DNA from 3 places in the Janthinobacterium sp. SUN128 genome. Region 3 is predicted to be linked to each of the others. Evidence: predicted binding sites of a transcription regulator. Region 3 holds the regulator's gene; each other region holds the start of a gene.
The links. The regulator FNR, encoded in region 3, switches genes on or off when oxygen is low (the NO sensors DNR and NnrR bind a similar motif). The targets are predictions, from matches to a motif close to TTGATNNNNATCAA.
Positions count from the first base shown of each region.

Region 1: a site for FNR is predicted at 1,459-1,472, ahead of O3297_RS28105 (IPT/TIG domain-containing protein). Genes of this name have one in related genera too.
Region 2: a site for FNR is predicted at 2,864-2,877, ahead of O3297_RS07755 (PAS domain-containing methyl-accepting chemotaxis protein). Genes of this name have one in related genera too.

Region 1 is NZ_JAPWHY010000008.1:17,493-28,299, reverse strand. It holds gene metH (methionine synthase) at 1-1,051, opposite strand, end outside; gene O3297_RS28105 (IPT/TIG domain-containing protein) at 1,694-4,171, shown strand; gene fmt (methionyl-tRNA formyltransferase) at 4,259-5,215, opposite strand; gene def (peptide deformylase) at 5,313-5,855, opposite strand; gene dprA (DNA-processing protein DprA) at 6,160-7,263, shown strand; gene O3297_RS28085 (DUF494 family protein) at 7,358-7,822, shown strand; gene O3297_RS28080 (DNA topoisomerase III) at 8,106-10,772, shown strand.
Region 2 is NZ_JAPWHY010000001.1:1,703,623-1,714,429, reverse strand. It holds gene O3297_RS07760 (protein-glutamate O-methyltransferase CheR) at 1-605, opposite strand, end outside; gene O3297_RS07755 (PAS domain-containing methyl-accepting chemotaxis protein) at 609-2,672, opposite strand; gene O3297_RS07750 (3-hydroxyacyl-CoA dehydrogenase NAD-binding domain-containing protein) at 3,228-5,315, shown strand; gene O3297_RS07745 (alpha/beta fold hydrolase) at 5,436-6,284, opposite strand; gene O3297_RS07740 (VOC family protein) at 6,392-6,790, opposite strand; gene O3297_RS07735 (DUF2798 domain-containing protein) at 6,892-7,188, opposite strand; gene O3297_RS07730 (LysR family transcriptional regulator) at 7,285-8,190, shown strand; gene O3297_RS07725 (nucleotidyltransferase domain-containing protein) at 8,187-8,936, opposite strand; gene O3297_RS07720 (hypothetical protein) at 9,130-9,333, shown strand; gene O3297_RS07715 (MFS transporter) at 9,440-10,807, opposite strand, start outside.
Region 3 is NZ_JAPWHY010000006.1:146,000-156,806, reverse strand. It holds gene ccoG (cytochrome c oxidase accessory protein CcoG) at 1-963, shown strand, start outside; gene O3297_RS26770 (FixH family protein) at 1,066-1,590, shown strand; gene fnr (fumarate/nitrate reduction transcriptional regulator Fnr) at 1,594-2,352, opposite strand; gene O3297_RS26760 (response regulator) at 2,602-5,676, shown strand; gene O3297_RS26755 (TOBE domain-containing protein) at 5,748-6,515, opposite strand; gene O3297_RS26750 (sulfate/molybdate ABC transporter ATP-binding protein) at 6,556-7,257, opposite strand; gene modB (molybdate ABC transporter permease subunit) at 7,262-7,933, opposite strand; gene modA (molybdate ABC transporter substrate-binding protein) at 7,951-8,709, opposite strand; gene O3297_RS26735 (RHS repeat-associated core domain-containing protein) at 9,302-10,807, opposite strand, start outside.

The DNA.
Region 1 (10,807 bases), on a different contig from region 3:
TGTTTTTCGACAGCAATTCGCCGATGGCGGCGATGTGCTCGGGCGTGGTGCCGCAGCAGCCGCCCGCCATGTTCAAGAAGCCCGCGTCGGCAAATTCGCGCAGCAGGGCGGACGTGTCGGCTGGCAACTCGTCGAAACCCGTGTCGCTCATGGGATTGGGCAAGCCCGCATTCGGGTAGATGCACACGAAGGTGTCGGCGATCTTGGCCAGCTCTTCCGCGTACGGGCGCATCAGGGCGGCGCCCAGCGCGCAGTTCAGGCCGATGGTCAGCGGTTTTGCGTGGCGCACGGAATTCCAGAAGGCGGGCACGGTCTGGCCCGACAAGATGCGTCCCGAGGCGTCCGTGACGGTGCCGGAAATCATCAGCGGCAGGCGCACGACATCCGGGTTTTGCTCGTAGAACAGGTCGATGGCGAACAGGGCCGCCTTGCAGTTCAGGGTATCGAAAATGGTTTCCACCAGCAGCACGTCGGCGCCGCCTTCCACCAGGCCCTGCGTCTGCTGCAGGTAGGCGGCCACCAGCTGGTCGAAGGTGACGTTGCGCGCTGCCGGGTCGTTGACGTCGGGCGAGATCGATGCCGTCTTCGGCGTGGGGCCCAGGGCGCCGGCGACGAAGCGCGGCTTGTCCGGGGTGGAGTACTTGTCGCAGGCGGCCCGCGCCAGCTTGGCTGCCTGCACGTTCATTTCATAGGCCAGGTGGGCCATGTGGTAATCGTCTTGCGCGATGGTCGTGGCGCCGAAGGTATTCGTTTCGATCAGGTCGGCGCCGGCCGCCAGGTAGCGCTCGTGGATTTCCTGGATGATGTGCGGCTGCGTCAGGGTCAGCAGCTCGTTATTGCCCTTGACGAACAATTCGCGCGCGCCACTGTCGGCTGGGGCGGCGAAATCGATGAAGCGGCCGGCGGGACCGCCACGGTAGGCTTCTTCGTCGAGCTTGTACTGCTGGATGATCGTGCCCATGGCGCCGTCGAGGATCATGATCCGCTGCGCCAGAATGGCGCGCAAGGTGGCTTCGGTCGGGGACATGGCGGGGATCACGGTATCGTTCATTTCATGCTTTCAATAGGCAAACGGGCGGCGGCGCGGCGACAAGACTGGTACGAGGCGGATGCGGGCCAGCAGGATCAGCTGACGGAGAGTGCCGGCCGGGTAGGGCAGGCAGAAGGTGGCAATCGCCTGATTTCACCGGGTCTAAAATTATACGGCATCAGGCTGCTTTGGTTTTAAGCAAAAGCGGCCGTACGCCCCACGGCTGGCCTTCTTGCAACACATCGCCTCCTGCCACGCCTGCCGCTGAAAATTACATTCCTGAAAATCTTACTCAAAACGTTAATTCTTCCGCCAAAGTTGGCAGAAGAATACCGCCCTCTAGGCTGTGGAAAAATTTCCACATTATTTGTGCTGCCTCAGCATATTTTTAATGAATTGAATGGCAATAGCTGCAAAGGAAATTAATTTTGATTTAAGGCAATACAGAGTGAGGGAAATAGTACTCAGAATAAAGTTTGCCAAGCAGATATTTTAACTATTATCAAAACCAATTGAATCAAAAGCATTAATAGTTGTCTTTGGGAATCGAATTAACCCATAATATTGGTTCTTAGAAATTAAATTCTCACCAAAAGTCACCAATATGTCACATTTATCTCGTGTCCTCCCCGGCATCGCGCTGCACAAACATGGTTGCCAGCCATGAAAAACCATCTGCTCGTAGCATTGTTTGTCGTGCTGGGCCTGTCCGCCTGCGGTGGCGGTGGTGGCGGTGGTGGCGACACGGTGGTGGCGACCACCTCGGGCACGCCCGTCCTGATTCCTGCCGTGACGGCCGTCTCGGCGGCGAATGTTGCCGTGGGCGGCAGCCTGGTGGTCACGGGCACGAATCTGAGCCGCGTGACGGCCTTCCAGGTGGGCGGCGTGACCGTTGCCACCAGCGCCGCCAGCGAGACCAGCGTGACCCTGGCCATGCCTGGCGTGCCCGTCACGGGTGCCTTGAGCCTGGTCAGCGCCAGCGGTACGGCGGCCACCAGCTATAACGTCAATGTGTACCTGCCGCTGAGCGTGGGCAGCGTCGCGCCGGCGACGGGCGGTGTCGGTTCCAGCGTGACGATCATGGGCGGCGGCATGGGCGCCGTGACGGCAGTACAGTTTGGCAATGGCGCGGCGGCAACGCCGCAAAGCCAGACGGCCAGCAGCGTGACAGTGGTGGTGCCTGCGGGTGCAGCGACAGGCGCGCTGACGGTGCGCGGTCCCTACAACGATGTGATCAGCAGCGACGCGTACACGGTCCTGGCCAGCGTGGCAGTGACGTCGATCACGTCGGCCGTCAACGGCGCGACCTTGTCGGTGACGGTGCAGGGCAGCAATCTCGACCAGGTCAGCTCGGCTTCGGTGGGCAATACGCCGGCCGTCATCGTCAGCGCCAGTGCCAGCCAGCTGCTGCTGTCCGCGCCAGCCTCGGCAACGGGCAATGTGATGCTGTCGGCCGCTTCGCGCATCGCCGTGAATGCGGGCACGGTGTCGGCCTTTACCTTGGGCAGCATTGATTTCGCGCAAGTGCTGAATTTGAACGCCAGCAATACGGCCTTGCGCCTGACGCGTGGCAAGCCGGCCGCCGTGCGCGTGTCCGTGCTGGCCACGCAGGCGGGCCAGGCCAGCCCGGCCGTGACCTTGAATGCGACCGCCGCCAATGGCAGCAACCTGGGCAGCATCGCAATGACGGGGCCGGCGCTCTTGCCGACGACGAAGAACGATGACAGTTTCAATGGCAATTTCAGTGCCGTCCTGCCCTCCGGCTGGATCTTGCCCGGCGTGCGCGTGCGCGTGACGGCCGTCGGCAATGACGGCGTGCAAGTGAGCCAGGAAGCGGCACCCATGGTGGCCAGCCTGGCCAGAATCCGTCTGGTGCTCGTTCCCTTGAGCACCGACGATGGCGTGGCGCAACTGCCGGACGCCGAGGTGATCCGCGCTGCGCTGTTGCGCGTGTATCCGTATGCGACGGAAAATATCAGCATCACTACGCGCGCCGCGCTGAGCATGCCAGGCAGCAGCACGGCCGACAGCTGGTGGAGCGATACCCTGGGCAAGCTGGAAAACAAGCGCGCGCTGGAAGACAGCGGCGCCTATTACTATGGTTTCGTGCCGAGAATGTCTTCCACCCGCGCCGCCGGCCTGGCCTACATCAACCAGCGCAGCAGCGGCAGCGACTTCACGTCGGCCATCGGCCTGGATGCCCGCTTCAACAGCATCGCATCGGTCGATCCATTCGGCAATCAATGGCCTGAATGGCTGACCACGCTCGTGCACGAGCTGGGCCACAACCACTCGCTGCAGCACGTTGCCTGCGGCGGCCCGGCCGGCGCCGCTGCCGATTACCCGTATGCGGATGGTAATCTGGGTCCGCAACCCCTGTATAACAGCAACTATGCGGGCAGCATCGGCCAGCTGAGCAAGGCAGTCTATGGCAGCACGCCGATGAAAGACGTGATGAGCTATTGCAGCGGCGCCTGGTTCTCCGACTACAGCTATGCGCGGGTGCAGCAATTCCTGGAAAAACGCAGCACGCAGGGGACGGGCAGCAATGTGCTGGCCGCCAGCATGTCCGTGGCCGAGAACGGCTATCTGACCATTTCCGGCCGCATCACGCCAGCCGGCGTGGCCTTGCGCCCAGCCGTTGCCTCGTCGGCGCGCATCGGCGCCGCTGCCAGCGGCAGTGGCCATGCTTATACCTTGCGCGTGTTGACGGCGTCCGGACAGACTATCGACTTGCCCTTCGATGGCGTCTCCGTGGCCGACCATGGCGGCAACGCCATGAGCCACTTCCGCGTCAGCTTCGCCAATCCGGGCGAAATCAGCGATGTGCAAGTGCTGGCAAATGGCAAGGCTTTAGCCAAGCTGGAACGCCCGGCGCGCCGCAGCAAGGCTGCCGCCAACGATGCCACGTTTGATGCGACGCAAAGCGGCGGCCAACTGGTGCTGGTTTGGAATGCCGAGGCGGAACCGTATGCCGCCGTCATGTACGTGGCTGCCGATGGCCGCAAGACGGTGGTTGCCAGTGACTTGACGGGTGGCAAAGCCAATGTCGACGTGAGCGCCGTGCCGGCCGGTGGCCGTTTCGAAGTCAGCCTGTCGTCGTCCGTGGGCGCACGCCTGATGAAGGTGCAGCGCCGCTAAGCGCTGTGGCTGGATACAAAAAAGGCTTGCCGCAGCAAGCCTTTTTTTATGGCCATCGGCATGATGGCGCGGTGCAACCCGGTGAAGTCAGGCGAAGCGTTTGCCTTCGAGGGGGAAGCCCTTGATGAATTCGGCCGCGGGCAGGCGCTTGCCGCCCGGTTTTTGCAGTTCCGTCAGGCGCAGTGAGCCATTGCCGCAGGCCACGACGATGCCGTGCTGGGCGTCGGCTGCCAGCACCTGGCCGGGCGCTTCCTTGCTGTCCGCTTCGAGCACGTCGGCGGCCCAGATCTTGATGGTGGTGCCATCGACCTGGCCGCAGGCGCCGGGAAACGGATTGAAGGCGCGGATTTTCAGGCCCAGTTCCAGTGCCGGCAGGCTGAAATCGAGCGCCGCTTCTTCCTTGGCGATCTTTGCCGCGTAGGTGACGCCCGCTTCCGGCTGCGGCACGGCTTCCAGCGGCTGCTGCTGCATCTTGCGCAGGGTTTCGACGATCATCTTGCCGCCCAGGGTGGCCAGCTTGTCGTGCAGGGTGGCGGTGGAGTCGCCCGCTTCGATGGGCGTGCGCTCGATGGCCAGCATGGGGCCCGTATCGAGGCCTTCTTCCATCTGCATGATGGTCACGCCCGTTTCATCGTCGCCCGCTTCGATGGCACGGTGGATGGGCGCTGCGCCGCGCCAGCGCGGCAGCAATGAACCGTGGATATTGATGCAGGGTTTGATGTCGAGCGTGCTGCGCGGCAAGATCAAGCCGTAGGCCGCCACCACCATCACGTCGTAGTCGGTGGCCAGCAGGCGCGCGTGGGCTGCCTTGGCCTCGGCGGCGCGCTGCGGGTCCTTGCTGTCCATGCGCAGCGACAAGGGCTGCAGCACCTCGATGCCATGCTGCTGCGCATATTGCTTGACGGCCGAGGCGTGCAATTGCATGCCGCGTCCGGCAGGGCGGTCGGGCTGGGTCAGCACCAGCGGAATCTCGAATCCCGCTTCGTGCAAGTCTTTCAGGGCCGTGGCGGCAAATTCAGGCGTGCCTGCGAAGATCACTTTCATATTGTTCCTTGACGTGAGGTGTACAGGCCCGCGCCCAAATGCGCCAGGCTGGCGTGGTGTGACGACTTCTGTTGCGGCTTAGTCTATCAGCAGTGGCTTAGAAGCGGCGGTTCTGAGCGCGCAGGCTCGCTTCGCGCTCGAGACCACGGATTTCCTTGATCATCTTGGTCTTGATGCGGTTGCGCTTGAGCGGCGACAGGTATTCGACGAATACCTTGCCCAGCAAGTGATCCATCTCATGCTGGATGCAGACGGCCAGCAATCCATCGGCTTCCAGTTCGAACTGTTTGCCGTGGCGGTCCAGGGCGCGCACCTTGATGCGGGCCGGGCGCTCGACGCCATCGTAGACGCCAGGCACGGACAGGCAGCCTTCATCGTAGACCTGCTTTTCTTCGCTGGCCCAGGTGATTTCCGGGTTGATGAACACTTGCAGCTGGTTTTTCTCTTCGGTGATGTCGATCACCATCATCTGGATATGCTCGTCCACTTGCGACGCGGCCAGGCCGACGCCCGGGGCGTCGTACATGGTTTCGGCCATGTCGTCGATCAGGGTTTGCAGGCGCGCGTCAAATTCGGTGACGGGCTTGGCGATCGTGTGCAGGCGAGGATCGGGGTAACGCAGGATATTTAATATGGACATACGGATTCGACTGGTTAAGGTGGGCGCCGGTGCGCCGGATTATTCATGCCTGGGCCATGCGAACGATGGCAGGGCTATTTTATTTGAGTACGCTACGGTTGGGCGCGTATGGCACAACGGCGCGGCAGATGCGTTTGCCAGTGCGCTATTCGTCTGCTGCAAAGGGAAATTTTATCACAGACGCCCATGCTCCTGTGGATGACGGGCCGTTTTGCCCGGCCATTGCGCGCATTGTTGCGCGCGTCGGTATCGCGTGCGCGCCATGGCGCTAGCATGGGATGGCACAGTACACAGCGAGGTTGTCATGCATGCAATTGCCACGACGGCAGACGCGGCCACGGAACTGGCGGGCTGGCTGCGCCTGCAGCATCTGCCAGGCGTGGGGCCGGTGGCGGCGCGTGCCTTGCTGGTCAGCTTCGGCTTGCCGCCGGCCATCTTCAGCGCGTCATTCGAGGCCTTGCGCGAAGCGGTGCCGGCCAGCGTGGCGCGCGCCATCGTGCAGCCGCCCAGGCCGGTGGCCAACAGCCAGCTCGAGCTTACTCTACAGTGGCTGCAAGGCCCCGGCAATGCCGTGCTGACCCTGGCCGATGCCGCGTATCCGCCCCTGCTGCTGGAAATCGCCGATCCGCCGCTCTTGTTATATGTACGGGGGCGGGCAGAACTGCTGTCGCGTCCCGGCGTGGCCATCATCGGCAGCCGCAATGCCAGCGCGCAAGGCATGCAGAATGCGGCCGCCTTTGCGCAAGCCCTCAGCACGGCAGGCCTGACCATCATTTCCGGGCTGGCGCTGGGCATCGATACGCACGCGCACGAGGGCGGCTTGCGCGGCGCGGGGGCCACCGTCGCCGTGATCGGCACGGGTGCCGATCTGGTGTATCCGCGACGTAACCTTGATCTGGCGCAAAGAATTGCCGAACAGGGTTGCATCGTCAGCGAATATGCACTGGGGCTGCCCGCCATGCCCGGTAACTTTCCGCGCCGCAACCGCCTGATCAGCGGCCTGGCGCGCGGCGTGCTGGTGGTCGAGGCGGCCGCGCAATCGGGTTCCCTGATCACGGCGCGCCTGGCCGGCGAGCAGGGACGCGATGTGTATGCCTTGCCCGGTTCCATCCATGCCACCCTGGCCAAGGGTTGCCATGCGCTCATCAAGCAGGGCGCCAAGCTGGTCGAGTCAGCCGATGACGTGCTGCAAGAGCTGCAGTGGCTGGGCGGCATCCCCGGCGCGCCGGCCGTGGTGGAAGACGAACCGCCGCTGCTGGCCGTGCTGGGCCATGATCCCCTCGATGCCGATACCCTGGCCGCGCGCAGCGGCCTGGCCATGGGCGCGCTGATGGGCGAATTGCTGGCGCTGGAGCTGGCGGGCCGGGTGGAGCGCTTGCCAGGAGGACTGTTTCAACGCTGTAAATGACAGCTTGTCACTTGTGTGGCGGCCTTGCCGCACGGCGGCGCTTTGTCGGCGCGCACCCTTGTGTCGCAGCGAACTTAGCTGATAGAGTAGAGCCATGTTCGATATCCTGGTGTACCTCTACGAGACTTACTATCGCCCCGATGCCTGCCCCGAGCCGGCAGTCCTGGCGCGCAAACTGTCGGCCGTCGGTTTCGACGACGTGGAGATTTCCGAAGCGCTCGTGTGGCTGACGGATTTGAATGCCATGGCTGGCGTCGAGCAAACCCTGACGGCCAGTTCCACGGGCACGCGTTTCTATGTACAGCAGGAAAGCGACGTGCTGGGCACGGCCGCCATCGGCTTCATCCAGTTCCTGGAAAGCGCCAAGGTACTCTCGCCGCTGCAGCGCGAAATCGTCATCGAACGGGCGCTGGCGCTCGACGAGGCACCCGTGTCGCTGGGCAAGCTGAAAGTCATCGTGCTGATGCTGCTGTGGAGCCAAGGCAAGGAACCGGATGCCCTGATGTTCGACGACTTGTTCGTCGACGATGAAGACCTCCCGCCGCGCTTATTGCACTAATATATAGCCGTATTCTTCGCTGTCTGCCCGACCCTGGCACCGCTGCCGCGCCATCCCCTTTACCATGTGCTGCACCAGCGCGCCCGCCAGCCTGTTGTGTTTGCGCTTGCGCATTCTTGCTTGCAGATAACTTGCCGAATTCTTCAATAGGCGCTTATCATTGGCCGCTTGACAAGACCACAAGTCACACGGCCTTGCGCAGACAAAAGCGTCGGCGCCTGGCAATGCACTGTATGATGCGCATGCTGAAACTATCCTAGAGCATTTTTCGAGACTAAAAAATATGACAAAAACCCTCATCATCGCCGAGAAGCCTTCTGTCGCGAACGATATCGCGAAGACGCTTGGCGGCTTTACCAAGCACGATGAGTACTTTGAATCGGATGAATACGTCCTGTCGTCGGCGGTCGGCCACTTGCTGGAGATCGCCGTACCGGAAGAATTCGACGTGAAGCGCGGCAAATGGAGTTTCGCGCACTTGCCGATGATTCCACCGTATTTCGCGCTGAACCCGATCGCCAAGACGGAAGCGCGGCTCAAAGTATTAAACAAGCTGATCAAACGCAAAGACGTCACCACCCTCATCAACGCATGCGATGCGGGGCGCGAAGGCGAGCTGATTTTCCGCCTGATCGCGCAGAACGCGAAAGCCAAGCAACCGGTCAAGCGCCTGTGGCTGCAGTCGATGACGCCGGGCGCCATCCGCGACGGTTTTTCGCACCTGCGCAGCGACGAAGAAATGCTGCCGCTGGCCGATGCGGCGCGCTGCCGTTCGGAAGCCGATTGGTTGATCGGTATCAATGGCACGCGTGCCATGACGGCGTTTAATTCGAAGGAAGGCGGCTTCTATCTGACCACCGTGGGCCGCGTGCAGACGCCGACCCTGTCCATCGTGGTCGAACGCGAAGATAAAATTAAAAAATTCGTGCCGCGCGACTTCTGGGAAGTGCGCGCCGAATTCGTCTGCGCGGCCGGTATCTATGAAGGCCGCTGGCTCGACACGAAGTTCAAGAAGGACGAGAACGATCCCGAGAAGCGCGCCGAGCGCCTGTGGAGCAAGACGGCTGCCGACTCGATCGCCACCGCCTGCCGCGGCCGCCAAGGCATCGTCACGGAAGAGTCGAAACCGACCACTTCGATGGCGCCGGGCCTGTTCGACCTGACCAGTTTGCAGCGCGAAGCGAACTCGCGTTTCGGCTTCTCCGCCAAGAACACCCTGGGCCTGGCCCAGGCGCTGTATGAAAAGCACAAGGTATTGACGTATCCGCGTACCGATTCGCGCCACCTGCCGGAAGACTACATGCCGACCGTGCTGCAGGCGCTGGAAACGGTCAAGGACAACAGCAACTACCACCAGTTCGCCAAGCAGATCATCGACAAGGGCTGGGTCAAGCCGAACAAGCGCATCTTCGACAATACCAAGATCTCGGATCACTTCGCGATCATCCCGACGACGATCGCGCCAAAGAACCTGTCCGAGCCGGAACAGAAGCTGTACGACCTGGTCACGCGCCGTTTCATGGCCGTGTTCTTCCCGCCTGCTGAATTCCAGGTCACCACGCGCTACACGGAAGTGTCCGGCCATCAGTTCAAGACTGAAGGCAAGGTCATGACCAATCCGGGCTGGCTGGCCATCTACGGCAAGGAAGCATCGACGGACGCCGACAAGGAAAGCAATGGCAACGGCAACCTGGTGCCGGTCGCCAAGGGTGAGAAAGTACAGACGGAAAGCGTCAACGCCAACGGCCTGGTCACCAAGCCGCCTGCGCGCTTCACGGAGGCAACGTTGCTGTCGGCCATGGAAGGCGCCGGCAAGCTGATCGACGACGACGAGCTGCGCGATGCGATGGCTGGCAAGGGCCTCGGCACGCCAGCGACGCGCGCGGCCACCATCGAGGGCTTGCTGACGGAACGCTATCTGATCCGTGAAGGCCGCGAACTGATTCCGACGGCCAAGGCGTCGCAACTGATGACCTTGCTCAAGGGCCTGGGCGTCAACGAATTGACGGCGCCGGAGCTGACGGGCGAGTGGGAATACAAGCTGTCGCAGATGGAAAAAGGCAAGATTTCGCGCGAAGAATTCATGCGTGAAATCGCGCAGATGACGCAAATCATCGTCAAGCGCGCCAAGGAATACGATAACGACACGATTCCCGGCGACTACGCGACCCTGGAAACGCCATGCCCGAATTGCGGCGGCGTGGTGAAGGAAAACTACCGCCGTTTCGCCTGCACCAAGTGCGAATTCTCGATGAGCAAGACGCCGGGTTCGCGCCAGTTTGAAATCGCCGAAGTGGAGCAATTGCTGAAGGACCGCACCATCGGCCCGCTGCAAGGTTTCCGCTCGAAGATGGGCCGTCCGTTCGCCGCCATCCTGCGCATCGTGCGCGATGAAGAGATCAAGAATTTCAAGCTGGAATTCGATTTCGGCCAGAACGACGAGAGCGAAGATGGCGAAGGCGTCGATTTCACGGGCCAGACGCCCGTGGGACCGTGCCCCAAGTGCAACGCCGGCGTGTACGAAATGGGCCTGGCCTATGTGTGCGAACACAGCGTAGCCAAGCCGAAGACGTGCGATTTCCGCAGCGGCCGCATCATCTTGCAGCAGGAAATCTTGCCGGAACAAATGGCAAAACTGCTCAACGATGGCAAGACCGATCTGTTGCCAGGCTTTGTTTCGCAGCGTACCCGCCGTCCGTTCAAAGCCTTCCTCGTGCGCGGCAAGGATGGCAAGGTGAGCTTCGAGTTTGAAGAGCGCAAGGCCAAGCCGGGCGCCAAGACCAAGGCGGCAGCCGTCGAGGCCGAAGGCGAAGAAGGCGCGGCGCCAGCGAAGAAGACGGCCGTCAAGAAAGCGGCAGCCGTCAAAAAGGCGCCAGCCAAGAAAGCCACGGCCGTGAAAAAGCCGGCCGCCAAGAAGGCGCCGGCGAAGAAAGCGGCAGCGGCGGAGTAATCCGGCGCCAGCCAAACAAAAGCCAGGGATGTCCC
Region 2 (10,807 bases), on a different contig from region 3:
AGATTGTGCTGGGCAAAGCTGACGTGTTGCCGCAATTCCTCGTTGACCCTGACGCCATGCGGCGAGGGCGTGAAATATTTGCGCAGCAAGTCCGGATGCGACAGGCGGATGCGTTCGACGGAGCGGCCGCTGTACTGGCCGGCCCGCGCCGCGCCCAGGATTTGCTGCGAAATGTCGCTGGCCAGGATCTGGTAGCGGAAAGCGGGCGCTTGCAGCTTGAATTGCTCGCACAGCATGGCGATCGAATACAGCTCCTCGCCGCTGGCGGCCGCTGCCGACCAGATGGACAGGCAGCCGTCCGGATGCTCACGGGCCCAGACGGGCAGGTAGCGGTCGCGGAAGTAATCCCAGATGGACGGCGTGCGGAAGAACAGGGTGTCGTTGGTGGTCACCAGGTCGATGAAATGGGCCACCTCGTCGCGGTCGCTGCTGACGCGCTCCAGGTACGCCTGGTAGCTGTGCAGGGACAGCGCCCGCAGCCGAGGCTGCAAGCGCCGTTCCAGCAAGACGCTCTTGCGCGCTGTCATGGCGATGCCCGTATGCTGGCGCACCAGCGCGATCAGGGTCGTCAGCACCTCGGGCGTCAAGGTGGCCGCATGGCTCATGGCTTACACCACGAAGCCGGAGACAGTCTGGTTCAGGCTGCCAGCGCGCTCGTTCAAGCCATCCGTTGAGCGGGCGATGCTGTCGCAGTTGGCGGCCGACTTTTCCGTCTCCTCGGCGATGTACTGGATGGCCGTGGATACTTCGCGCGCCGTCAGCAGCTGTTCATTGGCCGCCTTCGAGATATCGGAAATGGCCAGCGTGGTCTTCGCCACGCCCGAGACGATCTTGTCGAAGGCATCGCTGGCCTGGCGAGAGATTTCGCTGCCCGTCGAGACGCGCTTGACGGATTCGTTGATCAGCTTGGAAATCTCTTTTGTTGCCTGCGAGGAGCGCTCGGCCAGCTTGCGCACCTCGTCGGCGACGACGGAAAAGCCCAGGCCGTGTTCGCCCGCGCGGGCCGCCTCGATGGCCGCATTGAATGCCAGCATATTCGTCTGGTTGGCGATTTCGCTGATCACCTTGACGATTTCGCCGATGTCTTCCGAGGAGCGGTTGATCAAGTCCATCGCCTCGATCGACTTGGCGACGGCGCGCGCGCCCGCTTCCGCTTCCTGCTGCGTGGCTTTCGCCAGGTAATCGGCGTTCGAGGTGTTTTCCGCGATGGAATTGATGGAGAACGTCAAACCGTCGATGGACGCGTTCATTTCTTCCACCGTGGCGCCCAGCGCCTGCGTGCCCACGGCCACGCCCGTGGCCCGTTCGGCGATCGCGTGCGAGGCGTCGGCAAAGCCGTTCGCGGCCGATACCACGTTGCCGATCACGCCGCGCAAGTCGACGATCATCTTGCTGATGCCGCCGGCGAGCAGGTCGATCGGCTCGTCGCCCTCGGGCACGATATTGCAGGTCAGGTCGCCTTGCGCCGCGCGCGCCACCGATTCAAGCAGGGCATTGACCTTGCGGCTGTCGTTGGCGGCCTTGGACTGGATACTGTTTTCCAGGTTCACCTGTTCCGTGATGTCGATGGCGAACTTGACCACTTTATACGGCTTGCCATTCAGGTCCAGGATGGGGTTGTAGGTGGCCTGTATCCACACTACCTTGCCATGGTTGCCCAGGCGCTTGTAGCGGCCCGCGTCGAATTCGCCGCGGTTGAGCTTTTGCCAGAATTTCTTGTACTCGGGGCTGCTCGCATACTCGGGCTCGCAAAACATGCGGTGGTGTTCGCCCTGGATATCGCTCAAGTCGTAGTCCATGACGGCGAGGAAATTGTCGTTTGCGTCCAGCACATTGCCGTGCATGTCGAATTCGATCACGGCCTGCGCCTTGCCGATGGCGCTGACCTTGCCTTCGTATTCGGCATTGCGCATTTTCAGGGCCGTGATGTCGCTGGCGAACTTGACCACCTTGAAGGGCCGGCCTTCCGCATCGAAAATCGGGTTATACGAGGCATTGAGCCAGATTTCGCGGCCGTCCTTGGTGACGCGCTTGTATTCGCCCGAGTCGAACTGGCCTTGCCCCAGTTTCTGCCAGAACTGCGCATAGTCGTCGCTCCTGGCGTAGTCGGGCAGGCAAAACATGCGGTGGTGCTTGCCCTTGATCTCGTCGAGCGTGTAGCCGACGGACTTGAGGAAATTGTCGTTGGCGTCGAGGATGGTGCCGTCGAGCCGGAACTCGATCACGGCCTGGGCCTTGCTGATGGCGTCGATCTTGCCTTCATAATCGGCGTTGCGGCGCTTGCTGGCCGTGATGTCGGTGGCAAACTTGATGACTTTATACGGCTTGCCGTCCGCATCGAGGATGGGATTGTAGGACGCATTGATCCACACTTCGCGCCCATCCTTGGCGCGGCGCTTGTATTCGCCATGGTCGAACTCGCCACGTCCCAGTTTGGCCCAGAAGGTGGCGTATTCGGCCGTTTTCACATAGTCGGGATCGCAGAAGATGGCATGGTGCTTGCCTTGCACTTCGTCCAGGGTATAGCCGAGGACGCGCAGGAAATTGTCATTCGCATGCAGGATGGTGCCGTCGAGTTCGAATTCGATGACGGCCTGGACACGGTTCAATGCAGTATTTATCGCTTGTAAGTCCAGATCCTGGGAGTGGCTGACATGGCTGGCTGCGTCCATAGTATTTCCTTCGGGGTGAGAAGAGGAATGGGAACGATAAGGCTGCTGTTATTATTTTTTCTGCTATCCATATAAGGCAGCGATGTTATTGCATGGATCGACATCTGGTGATAATCGGTGAGAATGTGCGCGATCAACGGCCGCCAGTGTTTGCCCTGCGGTTTGCCTTATAGTGGATAAATTGTAGAGTATTGATTTGAATCAACAATTTGATTATTCCCCAGCATCTGGCGAAAAACAAGGGGCGGAAATAAATAATGTCAAAACTGTCGTAATTGACCCATGCCCGCATATAACAAAGCCTTTACTTTGCATAATAAAACGCCGTTATTATTATTGTGCTTTTATTATTTAAATGAATATCCAAGTGATAGCTTCTACGGGAGCTTGCTGCTTGCAGCAGAATCTTTCCGCAAACGATGTTGTACCATGGCGTACCATGCTGGCGCCGGGCACGCCACGACAAAAATAATACGAGCGTTCTTTTATGCGGTATAGTGAAGCTTCATCCCTTGCAACCACCTCATCGCTGAGCAAAATCAATAAGGAAGAGACATGAGTGCTGAATATCAAGTAAACGGCGCCGTTGCCGTCATTACCCTCGCCAATCCGCCCGTCAATGGACTGGGCCTGGCCACGCGCACGGCCGCCGTGGCCGGCATCCGCCAGGCGCTGGCGGACGAGTCCGTCAAAGCCATCGTCATCACGGGCGCTGGCAAGGCATTTTCGGGCGGTGCCGATATCAAGGAATTCAATTCGCCCAAGGCGCTCACGGAACCGACTCTCCACACCCTGATCAACGTCGTCGAGCAATCGACCAAGCCGGTCGTGGCGGCCATCCACAGCGTCTGTATGGGTGGCGGCCTGGAGCTGGCGCTGGGCTGTAACTACCGCGTGGCCGCGCCGGGCGCGCAGATGGCCTTGCCGGAAGTCAAACTCGGCATCTTGCCGGGCGCGGGCGGCACGCAGCGCCTGCCGCGCGTGCTGGGTCTGGAAATGGCCCTGAACATGATCGTCTCGGGCACGCCCGTCGCGTCCGAAAAACTGGCCGGCACGGCCCTGTTCGACGAAGTCATCGCGCCCGGCGCGGACTTGCTGGCCGCCGCCGTGGCCTTCGCCACCAAAGTGGGCGACGTGCGCCCGCTGCCGAAAGTGCGCGAGCGCAAGGTCGATTACCCGAACCACGAAGCGTTTTTGCAGTTTTCGCGCAATACCGTGAAAGCCATGTCCGGCCCGTTCCCCGCACCGCTGAAATGCGTCGATGCCGTGGCGGCCGCCGTGACGATGAAATTCGACGAAGGCTTGAAGTACGAGCGTGAACTGTTCATGCAGCTGGTGCAGTCGCCCGAATCGAAAGCCCTGCGCCACGCCTTCTTTGCCGAACGCGTCGCCAGCAAGGTGCCGGACGTGCCGTCCGACACGCCCGTGCGCACGATCGCCAGCGCTGCCATCGTCGGCGCCGGCACCATGGGCGGCGGCATCGCCATGAATTTCGCCAACGCGGGCATTCCCGTCATCTTGCTGGAAACGAAGCAGGAAGCGCTGGACAAGGGCCTGGCCACCATCCGCAAGAATTACGAGAACACGGTGAAGAAGGGCAAGCTGACGCAAGAGAAGGCCGAGCAGCGCATCGCGCTCGTTAGCGGCACGCTGGCCTACGCCGACATTGCGCAGGCGGACATCGTCATCGAAGCCGTCTTCGAGGAACTGGGCGTGAAGGAAACCGTCTTCAAGCAGCTGGACGCCGTCATGAAGCCGGGCGCCATCCTCGCCTCGAACACGTCGACCCTGGACCTGGACAAGATCGCCGCGTTCACCCAGCGCCCGCAAGACGTGATCGGCACGCATTTCTTCAGCCCCGCGAACGTCATGAAGCTGCTGGAAATCGTCCGCGGCAAGGAAACCGGCAAGGACGTGCTGGCCACGGCGCTGGCGCTGTCGAAAAAGCTGAAAAAGACGGGCGTCGTCTCGGGCGTGTGCGACGGTTTCATCGGCAACCGCATGATCGAACAGTACAGCCGCCAGGCCGGTTTCCTGCTGGAAGAAGGCTGTCTGCCGGAACAGGTCGACAAGGCGGTCGAGAAATTCGGCTTCGCCATGGGCCCGTTCCGCATGGGCGACCTGGCCGGCAACGACATCGGCTGGGCCATCCGCAAGCGCCGCTACGTGGAAAAACCGGAAGTGACGTATTCGAAGACGGCCGACCTGCTGTGCGAACTGGGGCGTTATGGCCAGAAGACGGGCGCCGGCTGGTATGACTACAAGCCGGGCGACCGCAAGGCGTATCCGTCGGAACAGGTCAACGCCATGATAGTCCAGCATTCCGCCGACATCGGCGTGGCACGGCGCAAGATCAGCGACCAGGAAATCGTCGAACGCCTCGTGTATGCGCTCGTCAATGAAGGCGCGCGCATCCTGGAAGAGGGCATCGCCCTGCGCGCCTCGGACATCGATATGGTGTATCTGACGGGCTACGGTTTCCCGCTGTTCCGCGGCGGCCCGATGTTCTACGCGGATACGGTCGGCTTGCCGAACGTGCTCGATACGATCGCCGGCTATGCGAAAGGCCGCCACGGCGAAGCGTGGACGCCAGCGCCGCTGCTGGTGAAGCTGGCGGGCGAGGGCAGGGGCTTTAACAGCTGATGAGGCACGGTTGAAAAGATGTAGGTCGGATTAGCGAGGCTCCGCCTCGCGTAATCCGACAACATTGTTGGCCATAGCGGTGTCGGATTACGCGGCATGCCGCTAATCCGACCTACGTTGTTATTTCTTCTTCGCCACCATCTTGACCGCCTCGTTGACGATGACGGGATTGTCCTTCTGGATGTAGTAGCCGGCGCCCGTGATGCGCTCGATGGCTGGCGCGCCGGACAGGCGCTGCCAATCCCTTTCCTGGGCCCGCACGACGTTTTCAAACGATCCCATTTCCTCGATGCCGAATTTGTCGCGCACCAGCAGCATGGCGGGCACGCGCAGCGGGCTGCTCATGTCGACATGTTGCAGGCACTGCGTCTGAGCATCGAATTCGGCCGATTCCGTACTGTTGAACATCAGCTTGCGCCGCGTCTTGACGAGCATGGCGTAGGTGGACGCGTCCGTCTGCAGGCGGTTCCATTGCTGCGGGTGCGTGGGATCGAGCAAGACCAGGCCGGCCACGTCCTGCGGGTACAGCCTCGCATATACGTACTGGTACAGCCCGCCCAAGCCATGGCCGACCAGCACATACGGCGGTTTCAAGCCCGCTTGCGCCAGCAGGGCACGCTGCTGGGCAGCAATGGTGCAGGGATCGCGCGGCGTGGTGGTCTTTTTGCTCTCGCCGTAGCCGGGACGGTCGTACACGAGCACGCGGTGCTGCCTGGCCACTTCGGGCACCACCTTGGCCCACACGTCCTTGCCGTCGCCCATGGCCGACTGGAAGACCACGGGCAAGCCGCCCTGGCCGCTCAGGGTGTAGGCGATGCTGGCATCGGGCAGGGCGGCGGTGGCCGGCACGCCTGGCATGACCGGGGTGGATGGCAACAGGGAGCAGCCGGAAAAACAGCCTGCCAGCAGCAAGCCGGCGCTGGAGAGGAGCATGGTGCGCGCGGGGCGGCCGACGAATAGATGATGCATGAATCTCCTTCTTGGTGCACGGACCGGGGACCGGTATGGCTTGCCAGCCATTATAGGCAAATCGTGCCGAAGTGGAAATGCCGAACAGAGGCGGATTTACTGTCCTGTCAGCCGGCGTCGGCGCGATGGCAGACGGCTTCGATGCGGTTGCCGTCCGGATCGAACAAAAAGGCCGCGTAATAGCTGGCGTGATAGTGGCGCAAGCCGGGCGCGCCCAGGTCGATGCCGCCGTGCGCCAGTCCCGCGTGCCAGAACGCTTCCACGGCCGCGCGCGAGGGGGCCTTGAAGCAGCAATGGCGGCGCGGCGCGTCGTCGGGCTTGGGACCCAGGCGCACGGAAAAATAGCTGCGCTCGGGATGCTCCGCATCGCTGCGCTCGCCGTAGCCTATCCAGGCGTTGGCATGGTCGCTGCCCACCTTGGGCACGTTCAGCGCGGCAAAGATGGCGTCATAGAAGCGCTCGGCGCGCTCCAGATCGCTGACAGTGAGGGAAACGTGATCGAGCATGGGCACTCCGCTGTAAAAACAAGGACGGCCATAGCATAGCCCGGATCAGGGCGGCCGTGGGCGGGAGTGACCGAGTGATACTGCCGGTGGCCGACTGCCGGTTAAGTGCGGCTGGCGCACGCACATGGCGCACCGGCCGGGCAGGCGGGGCAGCTTGGTGATGCCGGGCGCGCCAGGCGGGCCACGATATTGCGGCTGATGACTTGCACGCGGGGCGCGAACAGCATCACGGCGCAGAAGGCCACGGGCCAGGCGGCAAAGAACGCATGGCGCCAGCGGGGCAGGAAGTCGGCCTGCAGGCCGATATTCAGCCAGGTGACCCAGGCGCTCATCAGCAGGGTCATGACCAGCGACATCAGGAAGGCAAATACACAGCGCAAACGCAGGGCTTCGGACATGGTGCACTTTCAAGATATGAGGATAGGGCAGCGTAACGACTTGCAGCAATCTATACTAGAGCCATATTTTTAATTTCAAATTCCGAAAATGCAATCATGCTTGATGACTTAGCCCTGTTTGTCGCCATTGTCGAGGCGGGTAGCCTGCATGCGGCGGCCGTGAAGGAAGAGTTGCCCGCCGCGACCGTCACGCGCCGGCTGCAAAAGCTGGAAAGCCAGCTCGGCTACCGCTTGCTCAACCGCAGCGCGCGCCGCCTGCAGCCGACGGCGGAAGGCTGGCAATACTACGAGCAGTGCCGCCCCCTCGTGCATGCCTTGCGGCAGGCGACGCAGCAGCTCGACGCCAGCCTGTCGGCCGTTTCGGGCAGCATCCGCGTGCTGGCGCCCGTCAACTTCGCCAGCGGCTTGCTGACGCCGGCCTGGGTCAGTTTCATGCAGAAGTATCCGGATATCCGCCTCGAGCTGGAACTGTCGAACCTGCTGCAAGACCTGGTGGGCAGCGGCGCCGACCTGGCCATCCGCGTGGGCGCGCTCGACGATTCCTCGCTGATGCAGCGCCGGCTGGGCAGTGCCGCGTTGGTGATGGTGGCCGCGCCCGGCTATCTGGCGCGCGCCGGTGTGCCGCGCGACTTGCAGGAATTGGAAAAGCACGAGCTGATCGTGGCCGAGCCGCTGCGCAGCTGGCGGCTGCGGCGGCCCGGCGACGGCGCCGAAATGGTGATCGAACCGCAGGCGCGCCTGCGCGTCAACGAGATGCGTCTGGCCGTGGAGATGGCCGACGCGGGCATCGGCATCCTGCTGTGCCCGCTTTTGCAATGCCGCGAGGAAGTGGCCCGGGGCAGCCTCGTGCGCGTCTTGCCCGACTGGATGCCGCAGCCGCGCCATGTGTATGCCGTGTGGACGCAGCGGCGCTACCTGCCGGCCCGCGTGCGCGTGCTGCTCGAGCACCTGGCGGCGTTTGCGGCGGATAATCCCTTGTTGAACGAGGAGCCGGGCGTTTAGCTTGCCTGTTGCTGCGCCAGCCACAGCGTGAACTGGCGCAGCGCTGGCGTAAAACCGCTGGCTGGCGCGGCACCGGGCCTGGCCTGGGCCAGGAAATACGCGATGGGCGCCTGCATGGCGGGAGAGTGCCGCAGCAACAGCGCGACATGCTCGTCCAGGCTGGCGGGCCAGCCTGGATCGCCATCCTGGCGCAGGGTGTTGCAGGAACGGATCAGCTTGCGCGACGCTTCGCGCTGCAGGCGGGCGATGACGGCAGGGTCGCGCTCGTCATCAAGGCGCTGCGCATACTTGTCCAGCACGCGGGCAAAGTCGCCATTCACGGCCAGGGCAATGGCGCGCGAGGGCGCGAACGGCGCAAAGTGCCGCGCCAGGTCTTCGCCCCACAGGCAGCGGCACTGGTGCTTGAGCCAGTAGCCCCAGCTGTACAGGTGTTCGGGCGCCAGTACCTGGGCCCGGTGGCCGATATCGAAATCGATCTTCATGACTTCCCGGTGGCGCGCCTGCAAGGCCAGGCGCAGCGCTTCCAGCGCGCCGGCCTGCTGCTGCGTGGGCGGATGGCGCAGTACCAGGGTCAGGTCGAGGTCGGATACGCCCGGCGTGGCGTCGCCGCGGGCGACGCTGCCATACAGGTATATGCCGTCCAGCAAGTTACCGGCGTGCGCAGCCAGGCTGGCGCAAACGTCTTGCAGCAAGGCGTCGAAGTGGTGCTGCAGTGGGCCGCAGGGGGCGGGAGGAATGGTCGGCATGCCTGGTACGAATCCGCTGGGAGAAACTGCCACCATAGCATGCAGTGGCGGGCGCGCAGGCAATCCTTTCCATTAAGTAATACCGAGCGCTTGTACTTTTCGTCAAGATCGCGTTAAGATAAAGCTGCCCGCTTATCCAGTGGGCAATCTGGTGTTTTTTCGCGCAATCCCGTCCCTATCCATGAGAGTAGCAATGAAATATCTGATCATTCCCTTCTTGCTGGCCATCACTGGCTGCGAAGTACTGTATGACGCAAACCGGGACAAGATCGGCGAGTATTGCAACAGCCTTAATAATTTTGACGACCGGAATGCCTGCCGCAAGCGCAACCAGACCAGCTACCAGGAATACGTGCAGCAGCGCGACCAGCTGAAAAAGGGCAAGAGCGACAAGTAAGTTCGGCAAGTTTGCCGCCGCATACGCCGCATAAAAAAACGCCGCTGACGAGTCAGCGGCGTTTTGCTTTGCGGACCCCGGCCTTGCGACCGGGGCATGCATCAGATCAGTCGTCGGCGTAGATATTGTTGTCCTTGGTTTCCTTGACGAACAGGGTGCCGATCACGACAGTCGCCAGGGCGACGACGATCGGATACCACAGGCCGTAATAGATATCGCCCTTGAAGGCCACCAGCGCGAAGGCCGTGGTCGGCAGCAAGCCGCCGAACCAGCCGTTACCGATATGGTAGGGCAGGGACATCGAGGTGTAGCGGATACGGGTCGGGAACATTTCCACCAGCATGGCGGCGATCGGGCCATACACCATGGTCACGTACAGCACCAGGATGAACAGCAGCAAGACGACCATCGGCTTGTTGATCTGGTCCGGATCGGCTTTCGCAGGGTAGCCCGCTTCCTTGATGCCGGCGCCCAGTTCTTTCTTCAGCGCCGCTTCGTGGGCCTTGCTTTCCGCATCGAAGTTCAAGCCATCGGCCGTCATGACGGCGTTAAACGACGTGAATTCCTTCGTGCCGATGCGTACCTTGGCGATGCTGCCCGCCGGTGCGTCTTCCTTCGTGTAGTTCACCGAGCTGTTCGACAGGAAGCCCGTGGCGATGTCGCACGACGATGGGAATTTCTTCGTGCCCGTCATGTTGAACTGGAAGTGGCAGGAAGCAGGATCGGCGACCACCACCACTGGCGAGTTCTTCAGTGCCGCTTCCAGCTGCGGATTGGCGAAGTGGGTCAGGCCGTTGAAGATCGGGAAATAGGTCGCAGCGGCGATCAGGCAGCCGCCGAGGATGATGTACTTGCGGCCGATGCGGTCGGACAGGCTGCCGAAGAACAGGAAGAATGGCGTGGCCAGCAGCAGGGCGATGGCGACGAGCACGTTGGCCGTTGCCAGGTCCACTTTCAGCGTCTGGATCATGAAGAACAGGGCGTAGAACTGGCCCGTGTACCAGACGACTGCCTGGCCGGCCGTCAGGCCGATCAGGGCCAGGATGACGATCTTCAGGTTTTTCCACTTGCCGAACGCTTCCGTCAGCGGGGCTTTCGAGGTCTTGCCCTCGGCTTTCATCTTGGCAAACGCCGGCGATTCATTCATGGCCAGGCGGATCCACACGGAAATACCCAGCAGGATGACGGAGACCAGGAAGGGAATGCGCCAGCCCCATGCCTCGAAATCCTTCTCGCCGGTCGCCAGGCGGGTACCCAGGATGACCATGAGCGACAGGAAGAAGCCCAGGGTTGCCGTCGTTTGTATCCACGCCGTGAACGCGCCGCGCTTGCCTTCAGGCGCGTGCTCGGCCACATAGGTGGCTGCGCCGCCGTACTCGCCGCCCAGCGCCAGGCCTTGCAGGATGCGCAGGAAAACGAGGATGATCGGTGCCGCGATGCCGATGGAAGCGTGGCCCGGCAGCAAGCCGACGAT
Region 3 (10,807 bases):
TTCAAGAAGACGGCCAAGCACCTGGTATGGGGCGCCATCGCCCTGTGGACGGGCTTTACCTTTGTCGGCTACTTCACGCCGATCAAGGAACTGGCGCAGTCGGTGACCACCCTCAATTTCGGTCCCTGGGAATGGTTCTGGGTCTTGTTCTACAGCCTGGCAACCTACGGCAACGCGGGCTGGCTGCGCGAGCAGGTGTGCAAATACATGTGCCCCTACGCGCGCTTCCAGAGCGCCATGTTCGACCAGGACACGCTGATCATCACCTACGATGCCAAGCGCGGCGAACCGCGTGGCGCCATGAGCAAGAAGGCCGGCAACAACGACAAGCTGGGCGATTGCATCGACTGTACCCTGTGCGTGCAGGTGTGTCCGACCGGCATCGATATCCGCAACGGCCTGCAGTATGAATGCATCGGCTGCGCCGCCTGCGTCGATGCCTGCAACAGCGTGATGGACAAGGTCGAGCGGCCGCGTGGCCTGATACGCTACAGCACCGACCATGCGATGGAAAACAACTTCAATTCGAAGCAGATACGCCAACGCGCCATGCGCCCGCGCGTCCTGATCTACACTTCCATCCTGGCCCTGATCATCATCGCCGTGTGTACGTCGCTGGCCCTGCGCACGCCCCTGAAAATGGACGTGATCCGCGACCGCGGTTCGATGGGACGCGAAGTGGAGGACGGCATGATCGAAAACGTCTACCGCCTGCAGATCATGAATACGTCCGAGCAAAGCCAGCATTTTAAAATCAGCGCTTCCGGCTTGCCGGGCCTGACCTTGCTGACGCGCGAAGAAGTGACCTTGCAGCCGACGGAAACGCTGGGCTGGCCGATCCGCCTGCGCGTGCCGCACGGCGTCGGCGAGAAGGGCTCGAACAAGATTGCGATCGAATTGCAATCGCTGGACGATCCATCGCTGCATGTGCGTGAAAGCGCGGTATTCATCGTGCCGCGTTAACAAGGAAAGGCGGACGGGGACCGGGTGCCCTCGCCGCCGCCACGAAGTTGCAGGAAGGCCGGTCCCCATGCGGGGACTGGCTGATCAAACAGGAGAAACACCATGTCCGACAGTCTGAAACTGCAACCCCCCGTTGCACCGTGGTACAAGCATCGCTGGCCATGGCTGCTGATGATCGGTCCCGGCCTGTCCGTGGTCGTCGGCAGCTTCATGGGCTATATCGCGTTTACGCAGCCCGATGCGCTGGTGGTGGGCGATTATTACAAGCAGGGCAAGGCGATCAACCAGGATTTGAAGCGCGACACGATCGCCAGCGACCTGGCCATGGATACGCGCCTGTCATATGACGTGGCTGCAGCGCGCCTCAGTGGTTCCGTGCACAGCTTCGGCAAGGCTTATCAGGCGCCGCTGCAGCTGCACCTGGCGCATGCGACCCTGCCGGAAAAGGATATCAAGCTGCTGGTGCAGCCCGATGCGGCCGGCAATTTTTCCGTAGCACTGCCGATGCTCGAGCGCAGCCGCTGGCAAGTGCTGGTGGAAAACGACAAACGCGAGTGGCGCCTGTCCGGCATCTGGACCTGGCCCCTGCAACGCAGCATCGCGCTGCACGCGGATGAAGAACTGTAAGTCTTATTTGCAGACGTCCGTGCCGGCCGTAATGGCTTTCAACTTGGCCGGCTGCAGGATTTCGATCTCGCGGTTCGAGACGCGCAGCCAGCCTTCCTTCTTGAATTTCGACAATAAACGGCTGACGCTTTCGATGGTCAGGCCCAGATAGTTGCCGATTTCCTCGCGCGACATGCGCAGCTGGAAATTGCTGCCCGAATAGCCGCGTGCTTCATAGCGCGACGCCAGGTTGACGATGAAGGCGGCAAAACGCTGGGTCGCCTGCATATTGCCCAGCAATAGCATGACGCTTTGCTCGCGCGTGATTTCCTGGCTCATCATGCGGTGGAAATGACGCAGCAGGGTCGGCATATTGCCCAGCAATTGTTCCAGGCTGGAAAACGGAATTTCACACACTTCACTGTCTTCCAGCGCCACCGCATTACAGTGGTGGCGGTCGGCGCTGATGGCATCCATGCCCAGCAGTTCACCGGCCATCTGGAAACCCGTCACCTGCTCTTCGCCACCCGGATTGATCTGGTAGGTCTTGAAGTGCCCGAGGCGGATCGCGTACAGGTTCTGGAACGAGTCGCCGATGCGGAACAGCGAGGCCCCGCGCACGATCTTGCGGCGGCGGCCGATGATCTGGTCCAGCCTATCCATGTCGCCCACATCAAGGCCCATCGGCAGGCACAATTGATGCATGCTGCAGGTCGAGCATCGTGCACGCAACGCCTCCACGTTCACGGTGGGCAAGGTGGGAGTGAGTAGCGCTTCAGTCATGTCGGTACCTTTTAGAAAATGCAACAACAAGTTTACTGCATACAGCTGCATACAGGGTTGCCGTATGCCAATTTCACCGTAAATTCGGCGAATAAACGACGTCCAGCCTTTAATTATATGGCAACATCGTCAAAAGCCCATACGGGGCGGGCAATTTGCGCGGCGGCGCTTGCCAAGCTGGGGTATTGATAGGAAAATTCCTGACAGCATTATCTGCCGCCTGTGCCGCCCGGCACTGAAAAGGAAATCATGAAGCCTCTCGGCATTAAAGCAAAAGTCGCGCTGGCCACCAGCCTGACCTCGATCGCCATGATCGCGCTGGTCACCATGATCCAGGTGCAGCACATGCGCGACGACTTCACCCGAGTACTGCTGAGCCAGCAGTCATCCCTGATCAGCCGCACCGCTGCCGAGCTCGACGACAAGCTGGGCATGCTGCTGCAGATTGTCACCCTGACGGCCAGGCAGCAGCCGCCGGAATTGATCGCCCAGCCCGCCAAACTGCGCGAATACTATGCGCGCCGCTCGATGCTGGTGCTGTTCGACGACGTGCTGGTGCTCGACGCGCATGGCGCCATCGTGGCCGACATGCCGGAAGTGACGGGGCGCGCCGGCATCAACGTCGCCGAGCGCGAGTATTTCCAGACCGTCCTGCGCACGCGCCAGCCCATGATTACCGAGCCGATGCTGGGCAAGTCGAGCGGCATGCCCATCGTGCAGATGGTGGCGCCCGTGCTGGCCGCCGATGGCCAGGTGGCCGGCGTGGTGATCGGCGTGCTGCGCCTGTACAAGGACAATCTGCTGGGCCGCCTGCGCTCGGAAAAGATCGGCAAGAGCGGCTATTACTTCATCCTCACGCGCGGCGCCGTGCCGCGCTATGTGCTGCACCCCGATACCAGCCGTTTGCTGCAGCCGCGCAAGCCGAACGCCAACCTGACGACCACCCAGCTGCTGAAGGAGGATGGCGAAGGCAGCATGGTCAGCACCAACAGCCGCGGCATCACGGCCGTCAACAGCTTCAAGCGCCTGAAATCCGTGAACTGGCTGCTGGCCGCCTCGCTGCCCGTCGAGGATGCCTTCGAACCGTTCGATGGCGTACTGTACCGGCTGGTGCTGTGGAGCATCCTCGCTTCGCTGCTGGCCGCCTTTGTTCTGGGCTTGGTCACCGTACGCCTGCTGTCGCCGCTGGTGCGCCTGCGCGACACCCTGCTGGCCCTGCGCACCAGCGGCAGCCGTTTCACCCCCGTGCCGGTACAGCAGCGCGACGAGATCGGCGAACTGACGGAAGCGTTCAATGGCCTGATGAGCGAACGCGACCGCCTGCAGCAGGAACTCGAAGCGCGCGCGGCGGAGCTGGAGCAGGAACGCGACCGGGCCGAGGCGGCCAACCGCGCAAAGAGCGATTTCGTGGCCAACATGAGCCATGAAATCCGCACGCCCCTCAATGCCGTGCTGGGCATGGTGTATTTGCTGGGCAATACCAGGCTCGACACGGAACAGCGCAAGTACCTGACCATGGTCAGAGTGGCGGGCCAGTCGCTGCTGGGCATCCTCAACGATGTGCTCGACTATTCGAAGATCGAGGCGCGCCGCATGGAATTGTCACCCGTCGAATTCGACCTCGATGAAGTCATGAATACCCTGGCCACGACGATGACGATGAATGCGGGCGAAAAGGAGCTGGAACTGGCCATCGCCGTCGAGCCCGACGTACCGCGGCGCCTCGTGGGCGACGCCCAGCGCCTGCAGCAAATTCTCGTCAACCTGGCCGGCAACGCCATCAAGTTTACCGAGAGCGGCGAAGTGGTGGTGGCCGTCAGCCTGGCCGAGAGCGAAAACGGGCGCGCCTGGCTGCGCTTCGAGGTGCGCGACACGGGCATCGGCATGACGGAACTGCAGCAACAGCAGCTGTTTGCCGCGTTTTCGCAGGGCGACCAGAGCATCACGCGGCGCTTCGGCGGCACGGGCCTGGGCCTGGCCATCAGCAAGCAGCTGATCCACATGATGGGCGGCGACATCGCCGTCGCCAGCAGCGAAGGCAAGGGCAGCCGCTTCTGGTTCAGCGTGCCCTTCGAGATGCTGGCGCAGCCGGCCGAAACGCGGCGCACGCCGGCCCTGGGCCAGCTGCGCCTGCTGGTGGCCGACGACAACCGCACCACGCGCGAACTGATCGTCAAGCTGATCGAGGCGTGGGGCTGGCTGGCCGACGAAGTGGACTCCGGCTTTGCCGCCATCGAACTGTACCGCGAACGCCTGGCGCAGCAGCAGCCGTACGACGTGGTGCTGGCCGACTGGCACATGCCCGTGATGGACGGACTGGCCACGGCCAAGGCCATCCGCCAGGCGGCCAGCGGCCAGCGCCAGCCCATCGTGGTGATGGTCAACGCCTTCGCCCGCAACCACCTGGAGGAAATCTCCAGCGCGGCCGAGGCCGATGTCGTGCTGATGAAGCCGATCACGGGCTCCAGCCTGTTCGATGCCCTGCACCAGGCGCTGATCGCCAAGAATGACGACGGCGAGCAGCGCATCCTGCACCAGCCGCTGGGCACGGAACTGGCCGGCGTGCATTTCCTGCTGGTGGAAGACAATCATTTGAACCAGGCCGTGGCGCGCGGCATCCTCGAACACATGGGCGCCACCCTGGACGTGGTGGGCGATGGCTTGCAAGCCGTGGAACGGCTGCGCACGGAAGCGCTGCGCTACGACATCGTGCTGATGGACATGCAGATGCCCGTCATGGACGGTTTCAGCGCCACCCACATCATCCGCACGGAACTGCGCCTGAACCTGCCCGTGATCGCCATGACGGCCGGCGTGCTGGCGTCCGAGCGCGAGCGCTGCATGACGGCCGGCATCAGCGACTTCATCGCCAAGCCCGTGGTGGTGGAAGAGATGATGGAAGTCATCCTGCGCCACCTGCCCAAGCGTCCGCAAGTACAGGCGGCCGAGCCGGTACGCGTCGCCGATGAAGAAGTGTTTTCCATGGCGCCGCTGATGCGCGTGATGGGACGCGATGCGAAGGGGCGCGGCGTGCTGCGGCGCATGGTGGAAGACGCGCTGAACAAGGGCATGACGCCCGTGCGCGACGCCGAAACAGCGTTGCAATCGGGCCGCCACAGCGACGTGGCGCGCATCCTGCACGGCGTGCGCGGCTCCGTGGGCACCCTGGGCACGAAACGCCTGATCCGCGCCGCGTTCGCCACCGAGGAAGCCATCGACGCGGGCCGCCTGGACGAGGTGCCGGCGCTGCTGGCGCACACGGCGCAGGAACTGGAGCAGGCGCTGGCGGCGGCGACGGATTGGTTGTCCAGGCTGAAGGATTAAGCTCGTTTGAACCCAAGAGATAAAGGCCGGGGTCGTACCCTCAGGGTACGACCCCAGTCCTTGCTTTGGGTTTAGGCGGGCACACCCAGGATCACGCTGGATGCCTTGAAAATCGCCGTCACGCTGCTGCCGATGGCGATGCCCAGGTCGGTGCTGCTCTGGTTGGTGATGATGGCCGCGATCGTGCCGCCGCGCGGCAAGTCAACCACCACTTCCGTGTTGACGGCGCCCGTCTGCACCCGCGTGACGGTGCCGGCCAGCTGGTTGCGCGCGGAAAAGCGCGCGCCTTCGCTGTCCGCCACAAGGATGATGGACGAGGCCTTGATCAGCGCAAACGCTTCCGCGCCCGGCACCAGTCCCAGGCTTGCGCTGCTGCCTTGCGTGACGATGGCGACGATCTGCTGGCCGCCGGGCAATTCCAGGGTGACTTCGTCGTTGACGGCGCCCTGTTTCAGTTCGGCCACCTTGCCCAGGAATTGATTGCGTGCCGTGGTTTTCATGGCCATTCTCCGTATGAGTAAAAGATCGTCGGCGATGCCTTCCGCCTGGCTGCCCAGCTGGCGCAGGTAGCGGGCATGCTCCCGCTCGATGATGCGGAAATTGTCGACCAGCTGGCGCCCCCGCTGAGTCAGCCGCGTGCCGCCGCCGCCCTTGCCGCCCGTCAGGCGCTCGACCAGCGGCTCGCCGGCCAAGTTGTTCATCGCGTCGATGGCGTCCCAGGCCGCCTTGTAGCTCATCTTCACAAGCTTGGCCGCCTGCGTGATGGAGCCGCATTCGGCGATAGCGCCCAGCAATTCCACCCGGCCGGCGCCGCCCAGGTTTTCTCCGCCCACCGTCATCCATACCGAGCCTTGCAAGCCGATTTCCGCTGCCGCTGATTTATCCAATGCGTTCACCCAATGCCATGTGTTCTTCCCTGTTATCGATCTGTCCGTCGCGCAAGTACAGCACATGCTCGCCGAGGATGCGCGCATCTTCCGGATCGTGTGTGATCAGGATCATGGGCACGTCCAGGCGCTGCTGCCACTGGCTCAGTTCCAAACGCATTTTGACACGCAGGGCCGGATCGAGGGCGGCAAACGGCTCGTCGAGCAGCAGCGCGCTGGGCTCGGCCACGAGCGCCCTCGCCAGCGCCACCCGTTGGCGCTGGCCTCCGGACAACTCGTCGGGAAACTGGTGCGCCAGTTCCTGCAAGTGGAAGGCGTCAAGCCAATGCTCGACCTTCTGCAATTTTTCGCGCGCGCGCGGATTGAACCAGCCCCGCGCCAGGCCAAAGCCCACGTTCTGGCGCACCGTCAGGTGCGGAAACAGCGCGTAATCCTGGAACAGGTAGGCGACATTGCGCTGCTGCGGCGGCAGGTTGATGCCGGCGGCGGCATCGAACAGGGTGCGCCCGTTCAGGCGGATATGGCCCGCGTCAGGCGTGAAGAGTCCGGCAATGGCTTTCAGGGTCATGCTCTTGCCTGCGCCGGACGGGCCATACATGGCGATGCGCTGGCTATCGGACGTGCATTGCACTTGCATGTCGAAGCGGCGTTTGCCGGAGCGCAAGGTGGCGCGGAGGTCGAGGTCGAGTTGCATGGCGTTATTTGTGAGCGATGCGTCCGGGCGCCAGGCGGCCGGCCGACAGCAGCACCACGATGCAGACACAGGAGGTAATCAAGACCAGCGTATTGGCGACGTCATCCTGGCCCGCCTGCACAGCTTCATACACGGCCACCGACAGGGTTTGCGTCTTGCCAGGGATGCTGCCGGCCACCATCAAGGTGGCGCCAAATTCGCCCAGGGCGCGCACAAAGCCCAGCAGCACGCCGGCGAGGATGCCGCGCCAGGCCAGCGGCAAGGTCACGCGAAAGAAGATCGCCATTTCCGAAATGCCCAGCACGCGGGCGGCCTGCTCCAGCTGGCCGTCGATGGCCTCGAAGGCGGCGCGCGCCGGCTTGAAGACGAGGGGAAAGGCGACCACGGTGGAAGCGATCACGGCGCCCTGCCAGGTAAAAATCAGGTTGATGCCGAAGCTGTCCTGCAGCCAGACGCCCAGGGTGCCGCGCCGGCCCAGCAGCACCAGCAGGTAATAGCCGAGTACGGTGGGCGGCATCACCATCGGCAGGGTCAACAGGGCGTCGAGCAGCTCGCGCCCGGGAAAACGCGTGCGCGCCAGCACATAGCCCGTACCGATGCCGAGCAGCAAATTGAGCGCCGTGGCCCACGCCGCTACCTTGAGCGACAGGGCCAGCGCGGTCCAAGCGATATCCATGCAGGCGCCTACCTGAATTATGGCTTCTTGAAACCGTACTTGGCGAGGATGGCTTGCGCCGGCGCCGTCTGCAGGTAGCTGACGAAGCGCTTCGCTTCGGCGGCATTGCTGCTGCCCTTGATGGTGGCGATCGGATACAGCACGGGCGCCTCGAGCGGCACGTCCAGCACCACGTTCACTTTATCCTTCATGATGGCCGCGTCGGTGGCGTAGACAAAGCCCGCATCGACTTCGCCGCGCGCCACATAGTCGAGCGACTGGCGCACGTTTTGCGTGCCGATGGCTTTCGGCTGCACGGCTTCCCACAGCTTGGCCTTCTTCAGCGCGCCTTCGGAATAGCGGCCGACGGGCACGCTGGCCGGGTTGGCGATGGCCACGCGGGTCACACTTTTTTGCGTCAGGTCGCCCAGGCTCTTGATGCCCAGCTTGCTATCGTGCGGCACGATCAGCACCAGGCTGTTGCCGACGAAATCCATGCGGTCGGCCGGCAAGACAAGGCCCTGCTTTTGCGCCGCATCCATGGTTTCCTGGTCGGCCGAGGCAAACACATCGACGGGCGCGCCCTTGACGATCTGTTGCAGCAGCACGCCCGAGGCGGCAAAGTTCAAGGACACCTTGCTGCCCGGATACTGCGCCTCATAGCTTTGCGCCGCATCCTTGAACGCATTCGTCAGGCTGGCCGCGGCCGACACCACCACTTCGCCGGCAAAGGCGGAGCTGGCGGCAGTAGCGAGAAGAGCGGTGCCAAGCAGGCGGGCGAGGGAGGTGAGGCGCATGATCGTATCCTTGTAAGTGAACGGTGACAAGGACCGTAATATACACTTATATATAGCGTTCTGCCATTGCGTGGATCAAGCAATGGCAAATCGGAGAAAGAGGAAAATGCAGCCAGCGCCGGGAAAATGGCAGCTGGCTGCGGTATCTCAATACCACCTGACAGCAGAGAATCGATCACCTTTTCCCAGCCTCGCAGGCAATGCTTTTTTTTGCGCGTACGATGCAGAACTTGTCTTAATGCATTGTATTTTTACGCCGCCTGCCTGTCTTCCGACATCGGCACAAACCGTTGCGCATAATTTCTTCCCATCGCCATCGATCGCCCTCTGCTCCAGCGGCATGACGACAGGTTCATCACCCATCGCACGCCAGAGCCTATCGCGGTTTCGGGAACGAGCTCCAGCTTCGCAGAGAGTTCATTGCACCTACTCAGTGGCCCCTTCGCAAGCAGCAACTTCGTAATTCCACCGCCCACCGCGGTCCAGGCAGCTATCAATCGACGCTTCCCGCTTGATCCATATTCCGGCAGCAATGAGCACTGCCGCCAGAAGCAAGAGAACGCCTATAAGAAACGGTCGTTTCATCATTTCCTCAATAAGAATTAGACAAACCGTTAGGGCGGAACGTGCTGCACACGGCCTCACACGTCCCTCCTGAGCGTGCCTCTGAGCGGCCTGCCATATTGGCAACTTGATCGGCTGCCGAAGCACTCGCCGGGTCCAATTTCACGTACTGGTCAACCCCCTCGCGGACGTCCGAGATAACGCAAGCTGTCTTCTCACCGACCCATCCCCTCTGAGTTGCTTCGCAGTTGGCTTTGCAGTGGAAGTACTTGTCAGCGCCAATCGTGTTAGCAGTTCGCATGTCATTGTAATTGCGCGTGAAATCACGTGTGGCACCGGAGATCTGATTAGTGAAACCTGGCATGGGCCAAATGCTGCGCATGAAATCCCGGAACGCAACTGCTCCAGCCGGAGGTTCTAGCCCCGTAGGATCAACGAGACTAACTGGATTGCCACTCACATATGCGTAGGTATTGATTCCCCCAGCCAACCCGATCGGATCGCTCTGCAAATACCTTCCCAGCGATGCATCATAGTAGCGGTGCCAGTTGTACCACAGGCCCGATTCGGCATCATAGTACTGGCCCGGGAAGCCGATATTCAGGCCGCCAATCGTGTCGACGATGACGGCGCGGTCAAATGCGGCATTGGCGGCGCGCCATACAACGGCACCACTGGCATTGCTCATGACTTCGGGACGACCCAGGTGATCGTTATGACTAAAGTAAACCTGGTTGGCACGCGCCAAGCCAATCAGCTCGCCGTTGAACCAGAAATAATGACTGGTTTGCGCTCCCACTTCTGCCAGCAGTTCACCGCCCGGACCATAAATGGCTTGCGTGATGCCACCGGCTCCATCTTTTTGCACGCGCTGGTTCAGCGCATTGGTGCGATAGTCTCCGACATAACGGCCATTGACGATCACGCCACGCATGCGGTTGAATCCATCGTAGGTATAGGAACGGCTGCCATCATGGCGCGATTCGCTGGCCAGCGTGCCCACGGGGTTGTAGCTGAAGTTACGAAACTCGCCATTGCCGCTCCATGATGCGAGCCGGTTGCTGCCGCTATCGAGCACGAAACTATAATTGCTGCCTTTCCTGGCCTGGCCTGTACGATTGCCAGCCTGGTCCCAGGAGAAACTCTGATAGTCGATCCGGCGCGTCACCAGTCCTACGCGGTCAGCAGCATCATAGTCAATTCCCTGATTCATATGCTCATTGCCCGAATCGATCATGGCAATGATCTGATTCGTACTGTTATGGCGATATTCCACGTTTTCCACATTGCCGGAAATGCGCGTAATACGGCCATCCGCATCCAGCGTCACTCTGCGCGGTAAATTATTCCCGTAGCGCCATGCATGAGGCTGGCCGCTGACCGGCTGATACAGGACTGAATCAACGAGTTTCGTCCACACACCGGTCGCATTCGTCAACAGTTCACTCACGCGGCCATAAGCATCGTACGAATAAAAGGTACGCGTGCCCGATGGGTAATGGATGCCCTCCAGGCGACCAGCGGCATCATAGTC